Cupriavidus metallidurans CH34: one gene and its partner. The protein of the gene in region 2 binds, or shares a complex with, the protein of the main gene of each other region. Links are inferred from orthologs where the notes say so. Each region holds a gene or a part of one and is shown on either strand. Other genes may lie near its edges.

Evidence for each region.
Region 1: the proteins of RMET_RS09900 (region 2) and dnaG are in contact, whole or in part, in a crystal structure (PDB 2R6A), measured with the Geobacillus stearothermophilus proteins. The link is inferred for Cupriavidus metallidurans CH34 from one-to-one orthologs. Residues at the interface, in WP_033016901.1 of Geobacillus stearothermophilus: Ser13, Glu15, Ala16, Gln18, Glu91, Leu92, Asp94, Ala95, Val96, Pro97, Thr98, Ala99, Ala100, Asn101, Tyr104, Tyr105, Ile108; in WP_049624496.1 of Geobacillus stearothermophilus: Lys456, Leu457, Leu458, Pro459, Ala460, Asn463, Ala464, Leu467, Leu535, Leu536, Ile537, Ala538, Gln544, Glu545, Asp548, Tyr549, His552.

The regions. Positions count from the first base shown.
Region 1 is NC_007973.1:2,835,934-2,839,117, forward strand. Bases 1-2,868 are described here. They hold dnaG (DNA primase), read right to left. Parts: upstream 2,422-2,868; coding sequence 580-2,421; downstream 1-579. Other genes in these bases: rpoD (RNA polymerase sigma factor RpoD), read right to left, coding at 1-100; RMET_RS33430 (hypothetical protein), read left to right, coding at 90-497; RMET_RS13115 (GatB/YqeY domain-containing protein), read right to left, coding at 2,649-2,868. Also shown: more of RMET_RS13115, read right to left, coding at 2,869-3,098. UniProt on the Escherichia coli protein: RNA polymerase that catalyzes the synthesis of short RNA molecules used as primers for DNA polymerase during DNA replication.
Region 2 is NC_007973.1:2,149,936-2,153,068, forward strand. The notes cover bases 223-3,039. They hold RMET_RS09900 (replicative DNA helicase), read right to left. Parts: upstream 2,419-3,039; coding sequence 1,027-2,418; downstream 223-1,026. Other genes in these bases: RMET_RS09890 (inorganic phosphate transporter), read right to left, coding at 223-236; RMET_RS09895 (DUF47 domain-containing protein), read right to left, coding at 250-876; rplI (50S ribosomal protein L9), read right to left, coding at 2,539-2,991; rpsR (30S ribosomal protein S18), read right to left, coding at 3,022-3,039. In the rest of the region: more of RMET_RS09890, read right to left, coding at 1-222; more of rpsR, read right to left, coding at 3,040-3,133. UniProt on the Escherichia coli protein: The main replicative DNA helicase, it participates in initiation and elongation during chromosome replication. Travels ahead of the DNA replisome, separating dsDNA into templates for DNA synthesis.

The DNA of each region.
Region 1 (3,184 bases), 690 kb from region 2 along the record:
CCTTGGCGCCTCCACTCCGTGTGCCGGCCGTCGTTGCCGCACGCTTGCTCTCGACTTCGGTATTCTGCTGTTTCGCCACGGTGATACTCTTGCCTTTCACTGGTGCAGCGGCGCTCTTGCCGCTTGTATTGGCGCTCTTGCCGCTCTCGCGTGCCGAAGTCGAGGGCTTTGTATTTTCGGATGTGCGATTCCTGGCGGAAGTGGATCCGGCGGGCGCAGTTGCGCTCCGCGCGGATTTTGCTGGCGCAGACCGGGCTGATGTCGTCCTGACTGACGCGGTCGATGTCTTCGCCGCCGTTGTTTTCACGGACGCCTTGCCGCTCCCTGATTGGGGAGCTTTGGAGGGCGCCTTCACGGCTACCCCTTCGGTTGCTTTGGCCTTTGCCATTGGCACGCTCACTTTCGCCAGTAATGGGAAGAAAGATTTCGCAATCCAAACCGGGCATTGTAGCACGTCACCAACCCCCGGCTTCCTGTCAGGTTGTGTTTTCACCTGAAAAATCAAGGCTTAAGCAGTTTGGCCGCCAATTTTTCCATCGGTTCTGGCCACGTGCTCAACTGCTCACGCCGAAAATCGGTTCAACTATCCTCCATGGCGGCGGGCCGCCAGCCCATTTGCCTGCGCCGCTGCACTTCGCGCGATAGCCAGAGATATCGCGCCTTGGTCTCTTCGTCAGCCGTGCCCGCGCTCACCATGGCCTCGAGCGCCTTCTGCTCGCGCTCCAGCGGCTCGGCCAGCAACTTGTGGACGGCGCCGTCGAACTCATGCGTCGCCGGCTCCTCTTCGATTTCCTCGCGCAGTACCGCCGTGCGTGCGCTCGCGTAGACATCGGCGTAGGGCGTCTGCGCCAACTGCTCGCTGAAGGCCGCAAAGTTCACCTCACCCTGAATGCCATCGCAAGCGGACACCAAGTAGCCCAGCGCCTCGGATCCGGAGTGCTGGGGGTCCAGCAGCAATGCGCGCGCGTCCCCGTCGAGCCGGGCCGCCAGCGACGGGTAGCACATCAGCAACTGGATCACGCGCTGCTCGAGCCCGGTCGGCGCCTGACGCCGCGCGCGCGGGCGCGGCTGGGCGAAACGACCAACCCGCGAGGAATCGCTGCCCAGGCCGCAAATCGCCTCGATCTCGGCCGGCGTGGTGCTTGTGGTATCGGCAAGTTCGCGCACGATCTGCAGTCGCAAGCCACCGGCGGGCATCGCCTGAAGCAGCGGCTTGGCCTCGTACTGCGCGCGGGCACGGCCCTCGGGCTGGCGCAGATCCTGATCTTCCGTGACGATTTGCAGCAAGAAGCGCGACAAAGGCATCGCGTTCTGAACCTGGCGCGCGAACGCGTCAGTTCCCTCCTCGCGGACATAGCTATCCGGGTCGTGTTCGGCCGGCAGAAAAAGGAAGCGGATCGTCTTGTTATCCGCCACGTGCGGCAGGCAGGCTTCCAACGCGCGGCGCGCGGCACGGCGGCCAGCGGCGTCACCGTCGAACGAGAAGACCACGGCGTCGGTCTGGCGCATCAGCTTCTGCACATGAACTGGCGTGCAGGCCGTGCCGAGTGTGGCGACGGCATTGGCAAACCCGAGCTGGGCCAGCGCGACCACATCCATGTAGCCTTCTACCACCAGCACGTAGCCATTTTCGCGGATTGCGTGACGCGCCTCGAACAGACCGTAGAGCTCCGTTCCCTTGCTGAAGAGCGGCGTTTCCGGTGAATTCAGGTACTTTGGCTCGCCCTGCCCCATCACGCGGCCGCCAAACCCGATCACATTGCCCTTCGTATTGCGAATCGGGAACATGATGCGATCGCGGAAGCGGTCGTACCGACGCGGCTTGCCATCGGCGTCGCGCTTCTCCTGGGACTCGATCAGCAGCCCGGCCTCCACCAGCGGACCGGCGATGGCGTCATCGCGATAGCTTCCGAACACGGTCTCCAGCCCTTGCCAGTCGTCCGGCGCGTAGCCAAGACCGAAGTGAGCGGCAATCTCGCCGGTCAGGCCACGGCCCTTGAGGTACTGGATGGCCTGCGGGGCACCGCGCAACTGCTTCTTGTAGAAGTCGGTGGCACGCGTCATGGCATCGGTCAGCGCCAACGACCTGGCCTGCTGCTCTGCCCGCTGGGCGGGTGGCAGACTATTGCGCTCCTCCGGCACGGACAGGCCGACCGACTGGGCCAGCTCACGCACCGCGTCGGGGTAGGACTGCCCCGAGTACTCCATCAGGAACCCGATGGCGGATCCATGTGCGCCGCAGCCGAAGCAGTGATAGAACTGCTTGGTCGGCGATACGGTAAAGGACGGGGACTTCTCGTTATGGAACGGGCACAGGCCCATGAAGTTGGCGCCGCCCTTCTTCAACTGCACGTACTTGCCCACCACATCGACAATGTCGACGCGGTTGAGCAGGTCCTGAATAAAGGATTGCGGAATCACCCGACTGACCGTCCTGATGGCACGGACTGCCGGGCAAAACGCCGGCGGCCGTTTCGAAGTTTTCTGGAATACGTGACCGGGGCGTCGCCCGGCGGCTATCGAATCATTGTAGTGCAGATGCAACGCGCCACTTGGGATTGCTAACATCTACGCGCAATTTTCATCAACGCGCAGACAACATCACGCATTACATCCGCTGATGGCAATGATTCTGACCGATGAGAGGCTTACTTCGGCGCAAGCGCGGCCTTCACGAGCGCGGAAACTGCGGTCATGTCGGCACGGCCAGCCAGGCGGGCCTTCACCAGGCCCATGACCTTGCCCATATCCTGCGGACCGGCTGCGCCGCTTTCGGTCACGGCCTTCTGAACCTCGGCAGCCACTTCCGCGTCGGAGAGCTGTGCCGGCATATAGGCTACCAGCACGTCAAGTTCGGCCTTCTCCTTCGCAACCAGATCATCGCGACCGGCCTGCTCGAACTGGGAGATAGAGTCCTTGCGCTGCTTGATCATCTTGTCGATCACGGCGGTGATGCCAGCGTCGTCCAGTTCGATGCGTTCGTCCACCTCGCGCTGCTTGATGGCCGCCAGCAGCAGGCGGACGGTGCCGAGACGCTCGGCTTCACGGGCACGCATGGCGGCCTTCATGTCATCGTTGATGCGGGCTTTGAGGGACATGGCAATCTTCCGAAAAGTTGGATTACGCGCCAGCGACGGACGCGGGCGGGGCAAACCCGACCATAACGCAAAAACCCGCCGGAGCC
Region 2 (3,133 bases):
TTGACGTCGATGGTTCCGGTACCGACAGTGGCTGCCACCTTGAGGTGGAAAATAAAGATGGCGATCACGTTGCACATGGCCGCCATGGCCACGGCATGGTGCGGCTTGAGCACGCCCGTGGAAACCACCGTGGCGATCGAGTTGGCCGCGTCGTGGAAGCCGTTCATGAAGTCGAACAGCAGCGCAAGCGCGACCAACAGGCCGATCACCCACAAGCTCATTTGAACAGTATGCATGCGAGTACGCGCCTCAGGCGTTTTCCAGGACGATGCCTTCGATGATGTTGGCCACGTCCTCGCACTTGTCGGTAATGGACTCGAGCTGTTCGTAGATCGCCTTCAGCTTGATCAGACGCTTGACGTCGGTTTCCTCGCGGAACAGCTTCGACATCGCCGAGCGCATCACACGATCGGCCTCGGATTCGAGCTGGTCGATCTGCTGCGTGGTCTTCAGGATCGCACTGGCGTTGCCCATGTCTTCGAGCAGCGCAACGGCAATCTTCACCTGATCGCAGCACTGCACGCAGATCGCCGCCAGACGACGGGCCTCGTCGGTCAGGCTCGTCACGTCGTACAGCGAAATCGTCTCGGCAACATCCTCCATCAGGTCCAGGATGTCATCCATGGTCGTGATGAGCTTGTGAATCTCGTCGCGGTCCAGCGGGGTGATGAACGTCTTGTGCAGCAGGTCGATCGTGTCATGCGTGACGCGGTCCGCCTTCTTTTCGGTGGCCTGCACGCGCCGGGCATGGGCTTCGGCGTTGGGCAGATCGTTGACCAGCGCCTCCAGCTCATGGGCTGCAGTCACCGCGCAATCGGCGTGCTGGTTGAAATATTCGAAGAACTTGCCCTCGGTGGGCATGAATCGACCGAACATGAAATGTCCTTGTGGCGCGCCTCAGGGCCGCGCTTGGTTGTTTTGCAAATGGGATGCAGGGCAAATTGCATGACAGCCGCGCGAGGGCGGCTGTCATCAAAGCGCAATATTTTACAGGTATGCGTCGCCCTGCGGGGTAATCACGGCGAATCAGGTGTCGTTGTCGAAGAACGCCGGACCACCGCTAAAATTGTCAAATTTCGTGAATTGACCTAGGAACGTGAGCCTAACGGTACCGATTGGACCGTTACGCTGCTTGCCGATGATGATCTCGGCCGTGCCCTTGTCTTGCGAATCCGGGTTGTAAACTTCGTCGCGATAGATGAACAGAATCACGTCGGCATCCTGTTCGATAGCGCCCGACTCTCGCAAGTCGGACATCACGGGGCGCTTGTTCGGGCGCTGTTCCAGACTGCGGTTCAGCTGCGACAAGGCAATGACCGGGCAGTTGAGCTCCTTGGCCAACCCCTTCAGCGAACGCGAGATTTCCGAGATCTCGGTGGCACGGTTCTCGCCGCTACCCGAACCCGACATCAGTTGGAGGTAATCGATGATGATCAGGCCAAGCTGCCCACATTGCCGCGCCAGACGGCGGGAACGGGCACGCAACTCCATGGGATTCAACGCCGGCGTCTCATCGATGAACAACTGCGCGTCGTTCATGCGCTGAATCGAGTGCGTCAAGCGCGGCCAGTCCTCGTCGAGCAGTCGACCGGTACGCAGGCGATGCTGATCGAGGCGCCCCACCGAACCCAGCATACGCATGGCCAGCTGGACGCCCGCCATTTCCATCGAGAAGACCGCTACAGGCAGCCCCTGCTCGACAGCCACGTGTTCGCCAATGTTCAGTGAGAATGCCGTCTTACCCATCGAGGGGCGCCCTGCCACGATGATGAGATCCCCCGCCTGCATACCACTGGTCATGCGGTCGAGGTCGATGAAACCGGTGGGTACGCCGGTCACATCGGTGGTGGAGTCACGGTGGTAAAGCTCGTCGATCCGCTCGACCACCTGCGTCAGCAGCGGCTGGATTTCCTGGAAGCCCTTCTGGCCACGCGCGCCCTCTTCGGCAATGGCGAATACTTTCGACTCGGCTTCGTCGAGCAGCTCGCGCACCTCACGCCCCTTGGGCGCGAAGGCCGCCGACGCAATGTCATCGGCGACGGTCACGAGCTTGCGCAGCACCGCACGTTCGCGCACGATTTCCGCGTAACGACGGATATTGGCCGCACTCGGCGTGTTTTGGGCCAGCGAGTTCAGGTAGGCCAGCCCTCCGACCTCCTCGGCCTTGCCAGCTCCCTGGAGCATCTCGAAGACAGTGATCACGTCGGCCGGCTTGGTCGCCGAAATCAGACGGGCAATGCTCTGAAAGATCAGCCGATGGTCGAAACGATAGAAATCCGCCTCAGAAATGAAGTCGGCAATCCGGTCCCAGGCGGCGTTATCCAGCAGCAACCCGCCAAGTACCGATTGCTCGGCCTCGATGGAATGCGGTGGAACCTTGAGACTGTCTAGTTGGGGATCTGCGGCGGGCGCGTTCATGGGGGGCAATTATAGCGGCGCTGAAGGCCGCGCAAACAAAAAAGGCAGGAGCGCGGCTCCTGCCTTTCTGTGCATCGCGTACGCCAAACCGAACTGGCGCACTGCTTCGCGGGGTACGGCTTAGACGTGCTCGCCCAGAACGGCCACGGTCACATCTACCACCACGTCGGTGTGCAGAGCAACGCTGACCGGGTGGTCGCCAACAACCTTCAGCGGGCCGGACGGCATGCGAACCTGAGCCTTCTCCAGCTTGAAGCCTTGGCCAGCCAGGGCTTCAGCGATGTCAGCGTTGGTCACCGAACCGAACAGACGGCCGTCCACACCCGACTTCTGGGTGATCTGGACGGTCAGGCCATTCAGCTTCTCGCCTTCGGCTTGAGCGGCAGCCAGCTTTTCGGCGGCAACCTTTTCCAGCTCGGCGCGCTTCACCTCGAATTCGGCGATGGCGCTTTGCGTCGCGCGGCGTGCGCGCTTGGTCGGGATCAGGAAGTTACGAGCGTAACCGTCCTTCACGCGAACGATGTCACCCAGGCTACCCAGGTTGATGACTTTTTCCAGCAGAATGACTTGCATCGTGTATTTCTCCTTGCGGTCCTGGGACTATCAGTTCTTGTGCAGGTCGGTGTACGGCATCAGCGCCAGGAAGCGAGCGCGCTTGATGGCCGTATCCAGCTGACGCTGATAGTGAGCCTTGGTACCGGTCAGGCGAGCCGGC